4 regions of the Streptomyces sp. NPDC007945 genome follow, and region 4 is predicted to be linked to each of the others. Evidence: riboswitches for the same ligand, from Rfam matches in the RefSeq annotation. Region 4 holds a riboswitch; each other region holds the start of a gene.
What was found. A riboswitch is a leader RNA that binds a small molecule or an ion and turns the genes downstream of it on or off. The one in region 4 is predicted to bind cyclic di-AMP.
Positions count from the first base shown of each region.

Region 1: another riboswitch for cyclic di-AMP. It lies ahead of ACFZCF_RS14890 (transglycosylase SLT domain-containing protein); the one in region 4 lies ahead of ACFZCF_RS21135 (peptidoglycan DD-metalloendopeptidase family protein).
Region 2: another riboswitch for cyclic di-AMP. It lies ahead of ACFZCF_RS24770 (peptidoglycan DD-metalloendopeptidase family protein); the one in region 4 lies ahead of ACFZCF_RS21135 (peptidoglycan DD-metalloendopeptidase family protein).
Region 3: another riboswitch for cyclic di-AMP. It lies ahead of ACFZCF_RS28435 (transglycosylase family protein); the one in region 4 lies ahead of ACFZCF_RS21135 (peptidoglycan DD-metalloendopeptidase family protein).

Region 1 covers NZ_JBIBJV010000004.1:154,261-159,517, reverse strand. Annotated here, with positions in the region: gene ACFZCF_RS14905 (SIS domain-containing protein) at 1-301, opposite strand, end outside; gene ACFZCF_RS14900 (DeoR family transcriptional regulator) at 450-1,256, shown strand; gene ACFZCF_RS14895 (hypothetical protein) at 1,422-1,982, opposite strand; cyclic di-AMP (ydaO/yuaA leader) riboswitch at 2,289-2,474, shown strand; gene ACFZCF_RS14890 (transglycosylase SLT domain-containing protein) at 2,479-3,372, shown strand; gene ACFZCF_RS14885 (phosphoribosyltransferase family protein) at 3,366-4,670, opposite strand; gene ACFZCF_RS14880 (universal stress protein) at 4,776-5,257, opposite strand, start outside.
Region 2 covers NZ_JBIBJV010000008.1:110,254-115,510, reverse strand. Annotated here, with positions in the region: gene ACFZCF_RS24780 (HPr family phosphocarrier protein) at 1-207, shown strand, start outside; gene ACFZCF_RS24775 (GntR family transcriptional regulator) at 376-1,059, opposite strand; gene ACFZCF_RS24770 (peptidoglycan DD-metalloendopeptidase family protein) at 1,271-2,041, opposite strand; cyclic di-AMP (ydaO/yuaA leader) riboswitch at 2,049-2,210, opposite strand; gene ACFZCF_RS24765 (insulinase family protein) at 2,464-3,828, opposite strand; gene ACFZCF_RS24760 (M16 family metallopeptidase) at 3,852-5,201, opposite strand.
Region 3 covers NZ_JBIBJV010000011.1:139,997-145,253, forward strand. Annotated here, with positions in the region: gene ACFZCF_RS28425 (cytochrome P450) at 1-520, shown strand, start outside; gene ACFZCF_RS28430 (transglycosylase family protein) at 663-1,793, shown strand; cyclic di-AMP (ydaO/yuaA leader) riboswitch at 2,058-2,234, shown strand; gene ACFZCF_RS28435 (transglycosylase family protein) at 2,239-2,967, shown strand; gene eno (phosphopyruvate hydratase) at 3,256-4,542, shown strand; gene ACFZCF_RS28445 (septum formation initiator family protein) at 4,633-5,103, shown strand; gene ACFZCF_RS28450 (DUF501 domain-containing protein) at 5,124-5,257, shown strand, end outside.
Region 4 covers NZ_JBIBJV010000006.1:308,708-313,964, forward strand. Annotated here, with positions in the region: gene ACFZCF_RS21115 (aminotransferase class III-fold pyridoxal phosphate-dependent enzyme) at 1-758, shown strand, start outside; gene ACFZCF_RS21120 (helix-turn-helix domain-containing protein) at 833-1,462, shown strand; gene ACFZCF_RS21125 (DUF6126 family protein) at 1,483-1,665, shown strand; gene ACFZCF_RS21130 (tyrosine-protein phosphatase) at 1,685-2,506, opposite strand; cyclic di-AMP (ydaO/yuaA leader) riboswitch at 2,900-3,056, shown strand; gene ACFZCF_RS21135 (peptidoglycan DD-metalloendopeptidase family protein) at 3,061-4,020, shown strand; gene ACFZCF_RS21140 (SGNH/GDSL hydrolase family protein) at 4,180-4,992, shown strand; gene ACFZCF_RS21145 (STM4011 family radical SAM protein) at 4,994-5,257, opposite strand, start outside.

The DNA of each region.
Region 1 (5,257 bases), on a different contig from region 4:
GGCGGGCGAGGACGGCGAGGACCTCGCTGGTGGTGCCGGAACGGGTGAGGGCGACGACCCGGTCGTAGCGGCGGTGGAACGGGAAGCGGGAGGCGGCGAACGCGTCGGTCTCGCCGTGCCCGCCGGCCTCGCGCAGATCGGCGTAGGCCTGCGCCATGAACCAGGAGGTGCCGCAGCCGATCACCGCCACGCGCTCGCCGGGCCGGGGCAGGGCGTCCACGTGCCGCGGCAGCGTGCGGAGCGCCTCGCGCCACGCCTCGGGCTGGGTGGCGATCTCGGCGGCGGTCCGGGAGGGGGTCATGCGCACTCCTTGCACGTAAGGAACAGGATCAATGCGTGAAGATGCTTGAAACGCTCATCATTCAAGCAGATTCACGCAACCCCTTGCCAGGCTTCCCTGCCCCGGCGGCGTACGATCGAGGCCGCAACCACGGGAGGATCGGTCCGGCATGTCCAAGCACGAGCGGTGGAACGCGCTCCTGGAACTCCTGGCGTCCGCCGGAAAGGTGGAGGTCGAGGAGGCGGCGGCCGCCCTGGACGTCTCCGCCGCCACGATCCGCCGCGACCTCGACGAACTGGCCGAGCAGCGCCTCCTCGTCCGCACGCGCGGCGGGGCCGTCGCGCACGGCGTCTCGTACGAACTGCCGCTGCGCTACAAGTCGGGCCGGCACGCGGCCGAGAAGGCGCGGATCGCCGCGGCGGCGGCCGAACTGATCACCCCCGGCGAGGTCGTCGGCCTGAACGGCGGGACGACGACCACCGAGGTGGCGCGGGCCCTGGCGCTGCGCTTCGCGGGCGAGCGCGCCGAGAGCGGAACCCCGACCGCCGCCTCCGGCCCCGCCCTGACGGTGGTCACCAACGCGCTGAACATCGCCGCCGAGCTGGCGGTGCGTCCGCAGATCAAGCTCGTGACGACCGGCGGGGTCGCGCGCCCGCAGACCTACGAACTGGTGGGCCCGCTGGCCGCCGGCGTCCTGGGCGAGGTCGCCCTCGACACCGTCGTCCTCGGGGTGGACGGGATCGACCCGGAGTTCGGGGCGATGGCCCACCAGGAGGAGGAGGCCGGCATCAGCCGGCTCTTCGCGGAACGCGCGAGCCGGGTCGTGGTGGTGACCGACGCGTCGAAGCTGGGACGGCGCGCCTTCGCCCGCATCTGCGGCCTGGACCGGGTCGACCTGCTGCTCACCGACACCGCGATCGACGCCGGTACGGCGGACCGCCTGTCGGAGGCCGGCGTCCGCGTCCTCACGGTCTGACCACGTGACGACCTGACGGTCGGCGCGTCGCACGAGGTGGGCTCCGCGGACGGCCGGCACGAGGTCACGATCCGGCTGCCCCCGACCGCGCCCGGCCGCGCCGCCGCACCGGCCACGTCGGGACGGGCGCGCCGAGCGTCACCGGCCGACCGGCTCCCCGCGCGGTCACCGCCCGGCCAGGGCCGCGCGCCGGATCGTGGCGTCGAGGAGCGCGAGCGCGTCCTCTGCGGTACGGCCCGGGGCGCGATTCCAGGGGCCGATGAGCCCGTGCCAGCCGCGGGACCGCAGCTCGGTCATGATCCAGGCACCGGCCTCGTTCATGGTGGCCGCGCTGCCGTGGCCGAGCCGGTGGGCGGCGAGGAGGGCGCCGCAGAGGCAGCGGGCGCCGCGCGCGTCGCGCAGCTTGTACGGGGTGTTCTGCCACCCCCAGTCGGTCAGCACCCGGCGCGCGTACGCCAGGTGGACGGAGGGGCGCACGTCGGCCCGGCCGATCCTGCGCCACACGTGCAGCCGGTCCGGGAGGGCGGCACCGATCCGGCCGGGCAGCGGGCGTTCGGCGGGCGGGGCCGGGGGCAGCGTGCCGAGCGCGTCCAGGGCTTCGGCGACGAGCCGGTCCACGGGGACGGAGAGGAGACTCCGCCAGGCCTCGGGGGCGGCGCTCTCGTAGAGGCGGGCCGCCTCGCGGTCGAGGGCGTCGGGGTCGGTCAGCAGGGCGAGGGAGGACATTCCCCCATCATGAGCGGCAATGTCTGCTTTGCGCGCTATGCGCCATACCTCTCACCCTCAAGTCATCACACAATTCCCCTAAAGGAGCTAGACGCCCTATTCGGACATTGCGCCTGCCGTGACGCGACTCACTTTCTCCGCCTCGCGAGCGGCCGTCCCTCCGTCACCACCCGCACGGGACAAGGGATTCCGGATCGCACGCCGAAATGATGGATCTTCAATTCCATCCATTCGATCTTCGGCTCCTGATTTCCCGTGCATTCGCGTCTTGTTCCCCGCGGTATTCCTCGCCTACGGTCACCTCCATTCGGACGGACGCCGAATCCTGCCACCGCCCGAAAGACCACCCATTTCACCCGACGGCAGGAGCGGGGGACCCACCACACCGCCGTTCCGGAGGTCCGGAACGGCTCGGGGTGAAGCCGCGTGCGCGCGGCCGGACAGCTCCAGTCCGAACCCGACAGCTCACCTCGCAGGCGCCGGAGAGGAAACCGTCATGCCCGCTCACGGCAAGCACCGCCGCCCCCGACGCAGCCCCGTCACCCGAGGTCTCGCCTTCGCCGGCACCGGCGGCGTGGCCCTCGCCCTGCCCCTGGTCGTGCCCGCCACGGCCGGCGCCGCGCCCTCCGCGCAGCCGGCGGCGCCGACCGCCGCCGTCACCGCCCGGGCCGTCGCGGCCGTCGCCCCCCAGGCGCCCACCGCCCCCGCGGCCCCCCGCGCGTACACCGTCGTGAAGGGCGACTCGCTTTCCCTGATCGCCCACCGAAAGGGAATTCAGGGCGGCTGGAAGTCGCTTTACCAGGCGAACAGGGAAGCCGTGGGTGACGATCCGTCACTCATTCACCCGGGCCTTGAACTGACGATTCGTCGGGATTCCGCCGAGCGCGCCGCCGAGCCGGTCACGAAGACCACCGCGAAGACGGCCGCGAAGCCGGCCCGCAAGGCCGCCGCGAAGTCCGCCGAGGCCGCGTCCGCCGGTTCCGCCGAACGGGCGAGCCGCTCCGCCGCCCGTGCCGCGGCCCCGGCCGTCCAGGCCCAGCCGGCCGCCGCGAAGGCCGCCCCCCGGTACGCCGACAACCTCGACGGCTGGATCCGCGAGTCGCTCGACGTCATGGCCCGCTACGGCATCCCCGGCTCGTACGACGGCATCCTCCGCAACGTGATGCGCGAGTCCTCCGGGAACCCCCTTGCCGTCAACCTCTGGGACTCGAACGCCGCCAAGGGCACCCCCTCCAAGGGCCTGCTCCAGGTCATCGACCCGACCTTCGCCGCGTACCACGTGCCGGGCACCTCCCTCGACCCGTACGACCCCGTCGCGAACATCACCGCCGCCTGCAACTACGCGGCCGACCGGTACGGCTCCATCGACAACGTCAACGGCGCCTACTGATCCGTCCCGCCGGTCACGGCGGCGAAGTGGGCCGCGAACCACTCCGCCGCCAGCGCCGCCACCTCCTCCAGGGCCCCCGGTTCCTCGAAGAGGTGGCCGGCGCCCGGCACGACCTCCAGCCGGCTCTCGCAGCGCAGCAGCGCCTCGGCCCGCCGGTTCAGATCGAGGACGAGCTCGTCGGCGCCGCCGACGATCAGCAGCGTCGGGGCCCGCACCCCGCCGAGCCGCTCCCCCGCCAGGTCGGGCCGTCCGCCCCGGGACACCACGGCCGCCACGTCGTCGTCCTCTTCCGCCGCCGCCCACAGCGCGGCGGCGGCCCCGGTGCTGGCCCCGAAGTAGCCGCGCGGCAGGCCGCCGGTGCCGGACCGCCCCGCCGCCCAGGCGGCGGCGCCGCCCAGCCGATCCGCGAGCAGCGGGGTGTCGAAGACCCGTGCGCGGTCGCCCGCCTCGGTCTCCGTGAGCAGGTCGAAGAGGAGGGTGGCGAGCCCGGCCCGGTTCAGGGCGGCCGCCACCGCGCGGTTGCGCGGGCTGTGCCGGCCGCTGCCGCTGCCGTGCGCGAAGAGCACCAGGCCCGACGCCCCGTCGGGCATCGCCAGCTCGCCCGGCAGCTCGCCGCCCCCGGCCGCGACGCTTACCGCCGTGTGCCGGACGGCCGGCCCGCGTGCCGCCCGGCTCCGGTCGAGGCGGGCCACCACCTCGGCGTCCGGCGTCTGGTCGAACGCCCGGTAGAACTGCCCGACCGCGTAGAAGTCCTCCGGAGTGTGCACGGCGACCGTCTCGTCGGCCTCGCCGCGGACCCGCGCCGTCCAGCCGTACGGCGCCACGGGGACGGCCAGCACGATCCGGGCGGCTCCGGCGGCGCGTACCGCCCGGCAGGCGGCGAGCGCGGTCGCGCCGGTGGCCAGCCCGTCGTCGACGACCACCGCCGTACGCCCCTCCAGCGGCACTGGCCTGCGGCTGCCCCGGTACGCGCGGGACCGCTCGGCCATGACCAGCCGCTCGCGCTCCTCGGCCGCCTCCAGCTCCCTGCCGGACACGCCGGCGTCGCGCACCACCTGCTCGTTCACCACCCGGACGCCGCCCTCGCCGATGGCCCCCATGGCCAGCTCCGACCTGCTCGGCACGCCCAGCTTCCGCACCAGGCAGATGTCCAGCGGCGCGTCGAGCGCCTCGGCCACCTCCGCCGCCACCGGCACCCCGCCGCGCGGCAGCCCGAGGACGACGACGTCGGCGCCCCGGAGATGGCCGAGCCGGTCGGCGAGCTGCCGCCCGGCGTCGGCCCGGTCGGTGAAATACATGACACGCCGCCTTCCCGATCGGCGCCCCCCTCGGACGCGGACCGTCGCACCCGGCCCACCCCTCCAGGGTCCCACCGGCCGGGGCGCCGCCGCCTCCGGTCGGCCTCAGCCCACCCCGTGCCGCACGACGGCCACCGGACAGTCGGCGTGGTGCAGCAGCGCCTGGCTGACCGAGCCGAGGAGCAGCCCGGCGAAACCGCCGCGCCCCCGGGCGCCCATGACGAGCAGCCGCGCGGTCCCGCTCTCCTCCAGGAGGACCTCGCGCGGCCGGCCGCGTACCAGCCGGGCCTCGGCCTCGGTGCCGGGGTACCGGTCCGCGACCCGGGCCAGCGCCGACTCCAGGACGCGGGCGGCCTCCGCGTGCACCTCCTCCGCGCCCGCGAAGAGCGGCGTCAGGTCGCCGGGGCCCGAGCTCGGCGCCCAGGCGTGGACCGCGACGAGGCCGGCGCCGCGCGCCCGCGCCTCCGCGAAGGCGAAGTCGACGGCCGCGTCCGAGTCCGGCGAGCCGTCGACGGCGAGGAGCACCGGCCCCTCCGGCTCGTCCCGGCCGCGCACCACGAGGACCGGGCACGCGGCGTGGGCGGCGA
Region 2 (5,257 bases), on a different contig from region 4:
GCCACGGCCTCCGGTGTCCCGGTGACCATCGCCAAGGCCGACGGCAACCCGGTCAACGCCGCGTCGATGCTCGCGGTCCTCGGCCTGGGCGCGCAGGGCGGCGAGGAGATCGTGCTCGCCTCGGACGCCGAGGGTGCCGAGGCCGCGCTCGAGCGCCTCGCCAAGCTCGTCGCCGAGGGCCTCGACGAGCTCCCCGAGACGGTCTGACCCCGGCGGGTCGCTCCACGCTCCTCCCCCGACGGCCGCGTCCCCGGAATTTCCCGGGCGGACGCGGCCGTCCGGCATTTCCGGGACAGCGGAATTGCCTTTTCGGAGAGTTTCCGGGCAGCGCGAAAGAAGCCCGATAATCGCTATTCTTTGTATACGGTGCCCGTGTTAATTCCGGACGCTCGCCGTGTTGACGGCATGTTGCGAAACCCTCACGCGGCCCCGCTCGGGCCTTTTCAGCCGGTGCAGCGGGAGCGTGTGCTCGGCGTGCTGCGCGGTGAGCGCGCGGGCCCGTTCGGCGTCCCCGCGGGCGACGGCGTCGACGATGGCCCCGTGCTCGGCCCACGTCTCGGCGGGCCGGTCCGGCTGGTCCACCACGTACATCCAGGCGATCTTGTGGCGCAGCTGGGTGAGGAGCGCGGCGAGGGCCGGGGAGCCGGAGGCCTGGGCGAGCGTCTCGTGGAACCAGCCGCCGAGCGCCCGCAGGTCCTCGCCCTGCCCCCGGCGGGCCCGCTCCTGCCCCAGCCTGACCAGGCCCCGCAGCACCTTGAGGTGGGCGTCGGTGCGCCGCTGGGCGGCCCGGGCGGCACCGAGCGGTTCGAGCAGCGCCCGCACGTCGAGGAGGTCGGAGGCCTCCTGGTCGGTGGGCTCGGCGACATGGGCGCCCGCGTGCCGGCGGCTGACGACGAAGCCCTCGGACTCCAGCGTGCGCAGCGCCTCGCGGACCGGGACGCGGGAGACGCCGTACCGGCGCGCGAGCTGTTCCTCGGTGAGGCGACTGCCGCGCTCGAAGACACCCGAGACGATGTCGTCCCGGATCGCCGTGCATACCGATTGCGCGGGAACCCGCATGTCCGACCTCCGTATTCGCTCCGCGCGCACCGAATTCGAGCAGCGCCGTTCACGCGACTCTATTGCAGGGCGCCGGAAATTCCGATGCCGCCTCGAAATTCGTCAGGTTCGCCACGGATTCCCGCGGCTCGGCGCCGCGCGCCCCCGGACGCGGAAAGGCCCCGGCTCGCGGGAGCCGGGGCCTTTCGGTGCAGCGCGGGGGCGCGGGGCGTCAGAGGCTGACGCCCCGGGCGCGGAGGTACGCGACGGGGTTGATGTCGGAGCCGTACTCGGCGCTGGTCCGGGCCTCGAAGTGGAGGTGCGGGCCGGTGGAGTTGCCGGTCGAGCCGGAGACGCCTATCTGCTGGCCGGGCTCGACGGTCTGGCCGACGTACACGCCGATGGACGACAGGTGGCCGTACTGGGTGTACGTGCCGTCGTTCATCCGGATCACGATGTTGTTGCCGTACGCGCCGCCCCAGCCGGCCTCGACGACGGTGCCGGAGCCGACGGAGACCACCGAGCTGCCGTAGGAGGCGTGGAAGTCGACGCCGGAGTGGCTGCCGGAGGACCAGAGCGAGCCACCGGTCTTGTAGCCGGTGGAGACGTACGAGCCGGCGACCGGGAGGTTGAAGGAGGCGAGCCGGCGGCGCTCGGCCTCACGGGCGGCGCGCTCCTTGGCCTCGCGGATCTCCTGGGCGCGGGCCTCGGCCTTGCGCTTCGCCTCGGCGCGCGCCTTGGCCCGGGCCTCGGCCTCGGCGGCCTCCCGCTCCTGGGCGGCGGCCTGCGCGTTGAGCTGGTCCGCGATGGACTCGTCGGCGATCACCTGGGTGAGGCCGGTGTCCTCGGGGGAACGGTCGTCCGTGTCGGCGGCGAGCGCCGGGGAGGCCAGGGTGCCGACGACGCCGGTGGTGGCGAGTGCTGCCACGCCGGCGATGCCGGCGCTGCGGCGAGCCAGTCGGCTCGCACCACGGTGCTTCCCGGTGGCACGGGTGAACGCCAAGACGGTTCCTTTCCTTCCCTCTCGCCTACCGGGTTAGCTGACGGGTTCGGAGCAGGAAGGTCTCCTACGGACCCCTCCGCGTGGCGAAGGCGTCCGATTCACCCCAGGGACTGCGTGGGTCCCCGGCTCCCCAGGCTCGCGCCTGACGGGGACTCGGCGATGTCTGTCCGGTTGCCGCGGGTGCGGCGCGTGCGTCGGGTCGGACAGACGGATCGACGCTAGGCCGGACGGATGGTGATCGCCAAACAGACTCGCTCATTTGTAAGACATGCCACAGGTCATACGATCACCCTTAACTCCATAACGGACAAAGCGGAGGTCTCCGACGCTTCTACGCGTCGGAGACCTCCGCCAGGGGTTGACGGCCGGTCAGCTCACCGGCCGGTCCACCCGTCGACCCGCCTCGGCCGGCTCACCCGGGCTCAACTCACCACGGTCACGTCGCCGATGCCGAGGGCCCGGACGGGCTCCTCGATCTGCGACGCGTCGCCCACCAGGACCGTGACGAGCCGGTCCACCGGGAAGGCGCTGACGACGGCGGCCGTGGCCTCGACCGTGCCGGTCTCGGCGAGCCGCGCGTACAGCCGGGCCTGGTAGTCGTCCGGCAGGTGCTGCTCCACCTGGTCGGAGAGGGTCGCGGCGACCGACGCGGCCGTCTCGTACTTGAGCGGGGCCACGCCCACGAGGTTCTGCACCGCCACGTCCCGCTCGGCGTCGGTCAGACCGCCCTCCGCCAGGGTGCGGAGCACCTTCCACAGGTCGTCGAGGGCCGGACCGGTGTTGGGGGTGTCGACCGAGCCGCTGATCGCGAGCATCGAGGCGCCGTGGCCCTCGCCGTCGGAGCGGAGCACCTGCCCGAAGGCGCGCACGCCGTACGTGTACCCCTTCTCCTCGCGCAGGACGGCGTCCAGACGGGACGTCAGGGTGCCGCCGAGGCAGTAGACGCCGAGGACCTGCGCGGCCCACACGGAGTCGTGGCGGTCCGGGCCGATCCGGCCGATGAGCAGCTGCGTCTGGACCGCCCCGGGACGGTCCACGATGACGACCCGCCCGGTGTCGTCGGCGGTGATCGGCGCCATCGGGCGCCGCGCGGCCGGCTTGCCGCTCCAGGCGCCCAGGGTCTCGGCGAGCACCTCGTCGAGGTCGACGCCCGTGAGGTCGCCGACGACGACCGCGGTGGCGGCGGCGGGCCGCACGTGCGCGTCGTAGAAGGCGCGGACGGCGGCGGCGTCGATGGCCTTCACCGTCTCCTCGGTGCCCTGGCGGGGCCGGGACAGCCGGGTGTCGGCCGGGAAGAGCTCCTTGTAGAGCTGCTTGGCGGCCCGGCGGCTCGGGTTGGCGGCCTCGTGCGGGATCTCGTCGAGCCGGTTGTCGACCAGGCGCTTGACCTCGTCCGCGTCGAAGGCCGGGGAGATCAGCGCCTCGGCGACCAGGCCGAGGGCCTTGCGGAGCCGGGAGGCAGGGACCTCCAGGGACACCCGGACGCCGGAATGGTCCGCGTGCGCGTCGAGAGTGGCGCCGCAGCGCTCCAGCTCGGCCGCGAATTCCTCGGCGCCACGCTCGGTGGTCCCCTCGGAGAGGGCGCGCGCCATGATCGTGGCGACGCCGTCGAGACCCTCGGGCTCGGCGTCCAGCGGCGCGTCGAGGAAGATCTCGACGGCGACGACCTGCTGGCCGGGGCGGTGGCAGCGGAGCACCGTCAGGCCGTTGTCGAGCGCGCCGCGCTCGGGCGCCGGGAAGGCCCACGGCCTGGCCGTGCCGGCCTGCGGCTGCGGGTGGAACTCCATGCTGGTCAGGGAGGCGGCGTCGGTCACAGGTCCGCTCCTTCCTCGTCGTCGCCGTCGGCGCTGTCGGCGGGGGCTGCCGGCTCGTAGACCAGCACCGCGCGGTTGTCGGGGCGCAGCCGGGCCGCGGCCACCTCGCGCACCTCGTCGGCGGTGACGGCGAGGACGCGGTCGACCGCGGTCAGGGCGAGCTGCGGGTCGCCGAACAGCACGGCGAAGCGGCACAGTTCGTCGGCGCGGCCGGCCACGGTGCCGAGCCGGTCGAGCCATTCGCGCTCCAGCTGGGCCTGGGCGCGCTCCATCTCCTCCGCGGTCGGGCCCTCGGCCGCGAAGCGGGCGAGCTCCTCGTCGACGGCCGCCTCGATCACGGGGACCTCGACGCCGCCGGAGGTCTTGACGTCCAGCCAGCCGAGCGAGGGGGCGCCGGCGAGCCGCAGCAGGCCGAAGCCGGCGGTGACCGCGGTGCGGTCACGGCGGACCAGCCGGTTGTGGAGCCGGGAGGACTCGCCGCCACCGAGCACGGTGAGGGCGAGGTCGGCCGCGTCGCACGCGCGCGTGCCGTCCTCGGGCAGCCGGTAGGCGGCCATCAGGGCGCGGGCCGGGACGTCCTCGACGACGACCTCGCGCAGCTGCTCGCCGATGACCTCGGGAAGGGCGCCGTCGCGCGGGGCGGGCTTGCCGTCGTGGCCGGGGATGGAGCCGAAGTACTTCTCGACCCAGGCGAGCGTCTGCTCCGGGTCGATGTCGCCGACCACCGACAGGACGGCGTTGTTGGGCGCGTAGTAGGTCCGGAAGAAGGCCCGCGCGTCCTCCAGGGTGGCCGCGTCCAGGTCCGCCATCGAGCCGATGGGGGTGTGGTGGTACGGGTGGCCCTCGGGGTACGCGAGCGCGGTGAGCTTCTCGAAGGCGGTGCCGTAGGGCACGTTGTCGTACCGCTGGCGGCGCTCGTTCTTCACGACGTCGCGCTGGTTCTCCATCGACTCGTCGTCGAGGGCGGCGAGCAGCGAGCCCATCCGGTCCGCCTCCAGCCAGAGCGCGAGCTCCAGCTGGTGGGTGGGCATCGTCTCGAAGTAGTTGGTGCGCTCGAAGCTGGTCGTGCCGTTGAGCGAGCCGCCCGCGCCCTGGACGAGTTCGAAGTGGCCGTTGCCGTGCACCTGCTTCGAGCCCTGGAACATCAGGTGCTCGAAGAGGTGGGCGAGGCCCGTGCGGCCCTCGACCTCGTGGCGCGAACCGACGTCGTACCAGAGGCAGACCGCGGCGACCGGGGTCAGGTGGTCCTCGGAGAGGACCACCCGCAGGCCGTTCGCCAGCCGGTGCTCGGTCGCTGTCAGGCCGCCGGAGCCGGCCTCGGCCGTGGCCGTGTGACCCATGGGCATGTACATCCCTTCGATCGCGATCTGGAAAAGTCCTGCCACTGTATGCAAGCGCGCCG
Region 3 (5,257 bases), on a different contig from region 4:
GACCATCAACCTCATCGGCAACGGCACCTACGCCCTGCTGCGCAACCCCGGGCAGCGCGCCCTCCTCCAGGACGCGCTCGCCGCCGGCGGGACCGGCCTCCTGGAGACCGGCGTCGAGGAGCTGCTGCGCTACGACGGGCCGGTCGAGCTGGCCACCTGGCGGTACGCGACCACCGCCCTCACGATCGGCGGGCAGCCGATCCCGGCCGGGGACCCGGTCCTCGTCGTGCTCGCCGCCGCCGACCGCGACCCCGACCGCTTCGGCGCCCCGGACACCCTCGACCTCGCCCGCAAGGACAACCAGCACCTCGGGTACGGGCACGGCATCCACTACTGCCTGGGCGCGCCGCTCGCCCGACTGGAGGGGCAGACCGCGCTCGCCACCCTCCTGACGCGCCTGCCGGACCTGCGGCTCGCGGTCGATCCGGACGAACTGCGGTGGCGCGGCGGGCTCATCATGAGGGGGTTGCGCACGCTTCCGGTGGAGTTCACCCCTTCCGCACCCCGACACGGAGGATGACGGCGTGTCAGAAATGTGATCTTCGCGTGATCGCGAAGCCACCGACTTGTGACGGACGTTCGAATGCGGCTACGTTCGCGCCAACGTTCGGCCCCACCACGGCCGTCACCGCCGTCACCGCCGTCACGCGAAAGGCCCCGACATGCTTTCCGGAAACGGACGACACCGTCGACCCCGTCAGGCTCCCGCGCTCGTCGTCACCGCCGGAGTGACCGGATCCGCCCTGGCACTGCCGCTCCTCGCCACCGGCTCCGCCTCCGCCGCCGACGCGGCCACCTGGGACCGGGTCGCCGCCTGCGAGTCCGGCGGCCAGTGGAGCGCCAATCTGGGCAACGGCGCGTACGGCGGCCTCCAGATGACGCAGGAGGCGTGGGAGCGGCACGGCGGGCTCGCGTACGCCCCCAGCCCCGACCTCGCCAGCCGCGCCCAGCAGATCGCCGTCGCCGAGGTGGCGCTCTCCGCCGGCAGCACCGACTGGGACACCTGCGCCCCGATCGCGGGCCTGAAGAACGACGGCAAGCCCACGGGTGTGCGGCCGGGCCCCGCCGTCCAGCAGGAGGACGAGGGCGGGGTGGCGCCGGAGTCCAACTGGACCGGCGGCACCGCCGTGCCCTCCGCGCCCGCCGAGGTCGAGGAGGCCGAGGAGGCGACGGAGACGACGCCGCGGGCCCCCGAGGCCGTGGAGGAGAAGGGGAGCGGCACCACCGCCCCGACGGCCCCGGCGGCCCCGACCGCCCCCGTCGCGCCCGCGACGCCGCCTTCCGCCGGCGCCACCACCCCGCCGCCCGCGACCGCCACCCCCGACGCGCCCACCGGCACCACTCCGGCGGCCCCGGACGCCTCCACGGGCACGCCGGGCACGCCCGGCGCCCCGGAGGACACGCCGGAGGCCCCCGAGGCCCCCCTGGCGCCCACCACCCCGGTGACCCCCGGCGCGGAGGGCACGCCTGACGCGCCGTCGGCGACGCCGGGCACGGGCAAGCACCGGGGCGAGGCCGCCCCGGAGGAAAGTGGCGTAACGGACACTATGCAGGATTACGGGCGACATGCCGCAGCTGCGGACAAGGTCACATCAACTACCGTCAAGTCGGACGCAAGTGACGCCTACACCGTGCGGCCGGGTGACAGCCTGTCGGAGATTGCTCAGGAGAACGATCTTGTCGGCGGCTGGGACGCCCTCTACGACGCCAACCGCCAGACGGTCGGGGCCGATCCGGACCTCATCCTCCCTGGTCAGAGCCTTGAGCTGAAGGCGGACGCCGCGGCGAAGTGAGGGCGCTTCAGGGGTGTATGTCCGCTTTTAGGAAAGTGAGACATGGGTCTCTTCGCCCCAACTGGCGTGTCGCGTCCGCAAACTTTGCTTCCGTCAGGCCTCACCTGCGCAAACGAGGTCTGACGGAGTGCAAGTAAGGGCGTTTTGTCCGACGTAAGCCTCTTTGAACTTCGAGCACCTGTGTGTCTACGGTCGTCACCGCTCGCCACCGCGGGCCCCGTCGACCGAAACGCCGAGTCCTGCCGTCGGTCGCCGGGAACTGTCGTCGCGAAAGCGCCGCAGGCAGGAGTGGGGGACCCAAGGTTCGTGCCGGTCCCGGCCGTCGACCAGACGGACGGAACGACCGGCTAGGGGTGAAGCCGCACGCAAGGACGTGTGGCCGGGCGAACTCTTCAAGCCCGAACCCGACAGCTCACCTCACAGGCGTCGGTGAAGAGGAAACTCCATGCTGTTCTCCGGCACGGGCAAGCGTCGTCGTCCCTCCAAGGCCACCCGCGTCGTCGCCCTCGTCGGCGTCACCGGCGCGGCCGTCGCCGCCCCGCTGATGGCCGCGGGCACCGCTTCCGCCGCCACCGCCTCCGAGTGGGACCGCGTCGCCCAGTGCGAGTCCGGCGGCAACTGGTCGATCAACACCGGCAACGGCTACTACGGCGGCCTCCAGTTCTCGGCCTCCACCTGGGCCGCGTACGGCGGCACCGCCTACGCCCCCACGGCCAACCAGGCCAGCAAGTCGCAGCAGATCGCCGTGGCCGAGAAGGTCCTCGCGGGCCAGGGCAAGGGCGCCTGGCCGAGCTGCGGCGTCGGCCTCTCCTCCGCCTCCTACGACGGTGGCGCCGCCGAGGCCGCCGCCCCGCAGCAGCAGAGCGCCCCGCAGCAGAGCGCCCCGAAGCGCTCCGCCGAGCAGCCCGCCACCCGCAGCGAGCAGCGCCAGGCCCCGAAGCCGCGCACCCAGGCCGCTCCGCAGGCCGCCGCCAAGAAGACCGTCACCACCCCGACCGGCAAGAAGGTCAAGAAGGGCGACGGCGAGTACAAGGTCGTGGCCGGCGACACCCTCAGCAAGATCGCCAAGGCGCAGGGCGTCGACGGCGGCTGGGCCGAGCTCTTCGAGCTCAACGAGGACGTCGTCGAGAACGCCGACCTGATCTACCCGGGTCAGCAGCTCCACCTGAAGTGAGCCCCGCGGCACCGGTGAGTCCGGCGGCTCACCGGCGCCCGACGACCCTCCCGCGGTGACCACCCCGGTCCCGAGCCCCTTCCCCCGTGGCTCGGGACCGGGGTTCCGTCGTTACCGTCCAGTAGTTCACGGTCCTTTCGTCCCCTCCTGCATGCTCTTGGGCCCTTTTTCGTCCCAGGGGACGGGCGGTCGGCTGGCTGGAGCGCCGGAGCCGGTTAGGCTCTTGTCGCAAGGCGAACGAGACCTTGCGACCCATGCGTCACACCTAGCGTCACATCCCAGAAGGAGATGCTCGTGCCGTCCATCGACGTCGTCGTAGCCCGGGAAATCCTGGACTCCCGAGGCAACCCCACGGTCGAGGTCGAGGTCGGCCTCGACGACGGCAGCACCGGCCGTGCTGCCGTGCCGTCCGGTGCCTCCACCGGTGCGTTCGAGGCCCTGGAGCTCCGCGACGGTGACCAGAACCGCTACCTCGGCAAGGGCGTCGAGAAGGCCGTCCTCGCCGTCATCGAGCAGATCGGCCCGGAGCTCGTCGGCTACGACGCCACCGAGCAGCGCCTGATCGACCAGGCCATGTTCGACCTGGACGCCACCCCGGACAAGTCGTCGCTCGGCGCCAACGCCATCCTCGGCGTCTCGCTCGCCGTCGCGCACGCCGCCTCCGAGGCCAGCGACCTCCCGCTCTTCCGCTACCTCGGCGGACCGAACGCGCACCTGCTGCCCGTTCCGATGATGAACATCCTCAACGGTGGGTCGCACGCCGACTCCAACGTCGACATCCAGGAGTTCATGATCGCCCCGATCGGCGCGGAGTCCTTCTCCGAGGCCCTCCGCTGGGGCACCGAGGTCTACCACACCCTCAAGTCCGTCCTGAAGACCAAGGGCCTCTCCACCGGCCTCGGCGACGAGGGCGGCTTCGCCCCGAACCTCGGCTCCAACCGTGAGGCGCTCGACCTCATCCTGGAGGCCATCAAGCAGGCCGGCTACGTGCCCGGCAAGGACGTCGCCCTCGCCCTGGACGTCGCCGCCTCCGAGTTCTACAAGGACGGCAAGTACCTCTTCGAGGGCAAGGAGCGCTCCGCCGCCGAGATGACGGAGTACTACGAGGAGCTCGTCTCCGCGTACCCGCTCGTCTCCATCGAGGACCCGCTGTTCGAGGACGACTGGGCCGGCTGGAACGTCATCACCGAGAAGCTCGGCGACAAGGTCCAGCTCGTCGGCGACGACCTCTTCGTCACCAACCCCGAGCGCCTCGCCCGCGGCATCGAGGAGAAGTCCGCCAACGCCCTCCTGGTGAAGGTCAACCAGATCGGCTCGCTGACCGAGACCCTCGACGCCGTCGAGCTCGCCCAGCGCAACGGCTTCAAGTGCATGATGTCCCACCGCTCCGGCGAGACCGAGGACGTCACCATCGCCGACCTCGCCGTCGCCACCAACTGCGGCCAGATCAAGACCGGCGCCCCGGCCCGCTCCGAGCGCGTCGCCAAGTACAACCAGCTGCTGCGCATCGAGGAGATCCTCGACGACGCCGCCGTCTACGCCGGCCGCAGCGCCTTCCCGCGCTTCAAGGGCTGACCTGCCCGGCGCCTGTAGTTACGTACGTCCCCGCACACGGTCCCGTACCGTGTGCGGGGACGTACGCGCGATCAGGGGAGGCGAGACGGCATGGCCGTGAAGAACGGGGACCGGTTCTCCACCGCGACCCGGATCAGGCTGCTCGGCGAGCAGACCGCGGCCCGTGTCTACCGCTCCCAGACCCGCCGCCAGGCCCGGCGCTCCCGGCTCACCGGCCGCGCCGCCTTCCTCGCCCTAGTGGTCTGCTCCCTCGTCGTCGCCCTCGCCTACCCGATAAGGAGCTACGTCTCCCAGCAGGGCGAGATCGCCGAACAGGAGCGCAGGGCGGCCGAGGCGGCCCGGCGGGTCGAGGAGCTGCGGGACGAGAAGGCCCGCCTCCAGGACCCGGCCTACGTCCGGCGCCTCGCCCGCGAGCACCTCCACTACGTGCTCCCCGGCGAGACCGGCTTCACCGTGAACGACCCCGGGGCGGCCGACCGCCCCCGCGCCGACCAGGGCACGGCCGACCGGCCCTGGTACGACAACCTCTGGGACGGCGTCGACCACGCCGACCGCAACTGAACCGACCCAGGATCCGAGACATGGACACGCCCCCTCCGCAGACCGAACGCACCGAGCCCACCGAGGCGGACGTCGCCGCCTTCGAAGCCCAGCTCGGCCGCCCGCCGCGCGGTCTGCGCGCCATCGCGCACCGCTGCCCCTGCGGCAACCCGGA
Region 4 (5,257 bases):
GCGTCCACGAGGCCCCGCCCGGCTTCCTCGCCGCCGCCCAGGAGCTGCTCCACCGGCACGGGGCGCTGCTGATCGCCGACGAGGTGCAGACCGGCCTCGGCAGGACCGGCGACTTCTACGCCTACCAGCACGAGGACGGCGTCGAGCCGGACCTGGTGTGCGTGGCGAAGGCGCTCTCCGGCGGCTACGTGCCGGTCGGCGCCACCCTCGGCAAGGACTGGATCTTCAAGAAGGTCTACTCGTCCATGGACCGGGTCCTGGTCCACTCGGCCAGCTTCGGCTCCAACGCCCAGGCGATGGCCGCGGGCCTCGCGGTCCTCTCGGTGATGGAGTCCGAGGGCACCGTGGCGCACGTGCGGCGGGTCGGCGGCCTCCTGAAGGGCCGCCTGGAGGAGCTGGTGCCCCGCTACGAGCTGCTCCACGCGGTCCGGGGGCGGGGCCTGATGATCGGGATCGAGTTCGGCCGGCCGAGCTCGCTGGCGCTGCGCGGCCGGTGGGCGATGCTCCAGACGGCCCGCAAGGGGCTCTTCGCGCAGATGGTGGTGGTGCCGCTGCTCCAGCGGCACCGGATCCTCACCCAGGTCTCCGGGGACCACTTGGAGGTGATCAAGTTGATCCCGCCGATGGTGATCGACGAGGCGGACGTGGACCGCTTCGTCACCGCCTTCACGGCGGTCATGGAGGACGCCCACGGCGGCGGCGGGCTGCTGTGGGACTTCGGGAAGACGCTGGTCCGGCAGGCGGTGGCGCAGCGCTGAGCCGGGCCGTCCCGGGCTTTTGCCTCTGAGGCAAGAAACTTGCCTCAGAGGCACGTTCCTGGCGGAATGGACGCATGGACCACGTCCCCCGGGGCTCCGCCCCGGACACCGCCGCCCCCGAGGTCGTGCCCGACGTCGCCCCGCAGCTGCGGGCGCTGCGCCGGCGCCGGGGGTTCACCCTGGAGGCGGCCGCCCAGCGCGCCGGGCTCTCCCCGGCGCACCTCTCGCGGCTCGAGACAGGGAACCGGCAGCCCTCGCTGCCGATGCTCCTGGCCCTCGCCCGCATCTACGGTACGACGGTCGCCGAGCTGCTCGGCGAGACCCCCGCGGAGCGCGACCCGGTGATCCGGGCCGACCGCTCCGAGCCGGTCGAGGCCGACGGCTGGATCTACCGGCAGGCGGGCGGCGCGGGCCGGGCCATGCAGTGCCTGCGCGTCCACGTGCCCTACGCCACCCGGGCCGACATCGTGCGTGTCCACCCCGGCGAGGAGTGGCTGCACGTGCTCGAAGGGGAGGTCCGGCTCGCCCTGGGCGAGACCGTCCACCTGCTCGGCCCCGGGGACAGCGCGCACTTCGACTCGCTCACCCCGCACCGGATCGGCGCGGCCGGCCGCGCCGGCGCCGAGGTGCTCTTCGTCCACACGCTCCTGCAGAGCCCGGCCGCCGAGCTGTGTCTGGGCGGCGGCACCCCGCACGCCCGCTGAGTCCCGAAGGGTTGGTCGACATGTCCGACAAGTCAGTGAATTCCGCCCCGTCCAAGGCGCCCGCCGCGGTCACCGGTGAGGAGCGCGGCGAGGGGAAGTTCCCCAAGGGGCTGGTGCTCCGCCTCTTCGCCTACCTGATCGCCGGTCACCTCTTCGCCGGCTTCCTCTACCTGCTCTTCATGCTGGGCGGGCAGAACCAGTGACCGCGCCGGACCCGCGGCCTCACGCCTCCGTGAGGAACCGCTCCCGCAGCCGCTCACGGGTCTCCGGCGCCAGCTTCAGGCCGTCCGCCAGGTAGGCGTCGACGGAACCCCAGGTCGTCTCGATGGTCTCGAAGGCGGCCCGCAGGTACTCCACCCGCGCGTCGAAGAGCGGGCTCAGCAGCTCCATCACCTCGGGCGCCATCGCGTCCCGGGCGGTGGAGCTGCGGCGCACCTTGTAGCGCCGGTGCGGGGCGCCCGACTTCACGTAGTCGGCCTCGATGGCCTCGCGCTCCACGCCCAGCGCGAGCAGGGTGATCGCGATCGAGAGCCCGGCGCGGTCCTTGCCGGCCGCGCAGTGCATCAGGACCGGGACGGCCTCCTCGGCGAGGGAGTGCAGGATCCGGCTGTGCTCGGCGGTCCGCTCCACGATCATCCGGCGGTACGCGGAGGTCATCCGCTCCGCCGCCCTGCCGTCGCCGAGCAGTCCCCGCAGCGTGTCGAGGTCGCCCTCGCGGACCATCCGCCAGAACTCCTTGCCGTCCGCCGGGTCGCTCAGCGGTATGTTCACGTTCCGCACGCCCGGGAGCTCCACGTCCGGGCCCTCCACCTTGGCGTCGGCCTCGTTGCGGAAGTCGAAGATCGTGTGCAGGCCGAGGCCGGAGAGGAAGGCCGCGTCGGACTCGGTGGCCTCGGCGAGGTGACCGCTGCGGAAGAGGACGCCGGGCCGGACCGCGCGTCCGTCGGTGGTGGGCAGCCCGGCCACGTCACGGAAGTTGCGGACCGCCGCGAGCTCGGGCTCGCCGGAGTCGAGGGGCTGGACCTGCGGCAGCTGCTGCGTCACGGATGCTCCTGGGGGTAGGCGTTCACGGGGCCGTACGAGATCGGTTCCCCCGGCAATCATCCCGGCGGGCGGGTCGCCGCGCACCCCCCTGGCCGGTAATGGGCGATCTGTCCGTATTGGAAGGTCTTGGTATAACAAGCCCTGGTTGAGGGGGAGATGGAATTCCGTGCGTGAGCAGGGTCATAGAAGTGACGGATCGTGGCCGACCGCCCCGGCCAACCACCCGCCCTGAAAAGGGTTTCGAGGGGCCGTCATCCACGGAGGGTGACCGGAATTTCGGGCCCGAAGATCGTCCCGGAATGCCCGTCGAATTCCGTGGCTTGTTCCCGCCGACCCCGCTCGTCTAGCGTCGCCGTCAATCCGGTCGGACCGCCGAATCCTGCCACCGTCCGGAATTCACACCCGTCCACGCGTGGCAGGAGCGGGGGACCCAAGGAAGTACGCCGGTCCCGCGACGCAGGACGGCTCGGGGTGAAGTCGCGTGAGAATCGCGGCCGGACATCTCCAGTCCGAACCCGACAGCTCACCTCGCAGGCGCCGGAGAGGAATTCGCCATGCCCGCAAAGGGTAAGCACCGCCGCCAGAAGTCCACCCTGATCACCCGTGGCCTCGTCGCCGCCGGCACCGGTGGCGCCGTCGTCGCCCTGCCGCTGTTCGGCGCGACCGGCGCCCACGCCGCCGAGCAGGCCGCCCCGGCCGCCGTCGCCGGCACCGTGGCCGCCACCGCGCAGGCCCAGGTCCAGGCCGCCCCGGCCGCCAAGGCCGCCGCCGCCCCGACCACGTACTCCGTCGTCGCCGGCGACTACCTGTCCAAGATCGCCGCCGACCACGACGTCGCCGGCGGCTGGAAGCGGCTCTACGCCGACAACCGGCAGGTCGTCGGCGAGAACCCCTCGCTGATCCTTCCGGGCATGAAGCTCACCCTCGGCGCCAAGAACCCCGCCGGGGCCGCGGCCCCGAAGCCCGCCGCCCAGTCGGCCGCGCCGAAGGCCGCCGCCCCGAAGGCCGCCGTCAAGGCCGCCCCGAAGGCCAAGGCGAAGGCCGCCGAGCAGACCCGCGCCTCCCGCTCCACCGAGCGCGCCGCGGCCCCGGCCGCCGCCCCGGCCGCCACCGGCTGGGTCGCCCCGGTCACCGGCGGCGTCTCCACCCCGTACCGCGCCTCCGGCTCCATGTGGTCCTCCGGCTACCACACCGGTGCCGACTTCATCGCCTCCTCCGGCACCACCGTCCGCGCCGTCGGCGCCGGCACGGTCGTCTCCGCCGGCTGGAGCGGCGCCTACGGCAACGAGGTCGTCATCCAGCACGCCGACGGCAACTACTCGCAGTACGCCCACCTCTCCTCCCTGGCCGTCTCCGCCGGCCAGTCGGTGAGCGGCGGCCAGCAGATCGGTCTCTCCGGCTCCACCGGCAACTCGACCGGCCCGCACCTGCACTTCGAGATCCGCACCTCGCCCAGCTACGGCGCGGACATCGACCCGCTGGCCTACCTGCGCCAGCACGGCGTCGCGATCTGACGCGACCGGCCCCACGGCCACCGAGGGCCCGGCACGTACGTGCCGGGCCCTCGCCCTGTTCCGGGCTTGGCAAATTCTTTATCGGTGGCATATATCACCCGTCGTCAACCCCTCCTTACGGTCGCGTAGGTCACATCCGAAAAGGAAGGATGTGCTGTCGTGGCAGACGATTCGAAAGCAACAGAAGAGAACGTGTTCGGGGCGGTCGGGGGAATCGGGTCGTACGCGGCGATCGGCGACAGCTTCACCGAGGGCGTCGGAGACCCGGGACCGGACGGGACCTACGTCGGCTGGGCGGACCGCTTCGCGGTGCTCCTCGCCGACCAGCTGCCGGACCACCAGGAGTTCCGCTACGCCAACCTCGCGGTCCGCGGCCGCCTCCTCGACCAGATCGTGAGCGAGCAGGTCCCCCGGGCCAAGGAGCTCGCGCCCGACCTGGTCACGTTCTGCGCGGGCGGCAACGACATCATCCGCCCCGGCACCGACCCCGACGACGTCGCCGAGCGGTTCGAGCGGGCGGTGCGGGACCTCACCTCCGCCGTCGGCACCGTCATGGTGACCACCGGATTCGACACCCGTGACGTACCGGTCCTCAAGCACCTGCGCGGCAAGATCGCCACGTACACGGCCCACGTCCGCGCCATCGCCGACCGCTACGACTGCCCGGTCCTCGACCTGTGGTCGCTGAGGTCGGTGCAGGACCGGCGGGCCTGGGACGACGACCGGCTGCACCTCTCGCCCGAGGGCCACACCCGGGTCGCGCTGCGCGCCGCCCAGGTCCTCGGCCTGCCGGTGCCCGCCGACCCGGACCAGGCGTGGCCGCCGCTGCCCGCCCGCGGGCCCCTGGAGGTCCGCCGCGACGACATCCACTGGGCGCGCGAGTACCTGGTGCCGTGGATCGGACGGCGGCTGCGCGGCGAGAGCTCCGGCGACCACGTCGCGGCCAAGCGCCCCGACCTCATGCCCCTGTAGATCAGGGGCGGCCGGCGGGGATCCGTTCCAGGACCCCGCCGGCGAAGACGTCGTACAGCGGCAGCGTCTCCAGGTGGACGTAGCCGATGTGGCAGTCGCAGACGGCGAGGGGGCAGGCCCGGGGCCGCAGGGCCGCGCGGTACGAACCGTCGTACAGGTTGCCGAGCTCGGCCCTGACGAAGTGGCAGCGGCGCACCGTCCCCGCGCCGTCCACCGACACCACCGACTCGCCGGTCCGGCAGGGCAGCCCCGCCGAGCGGTGCGG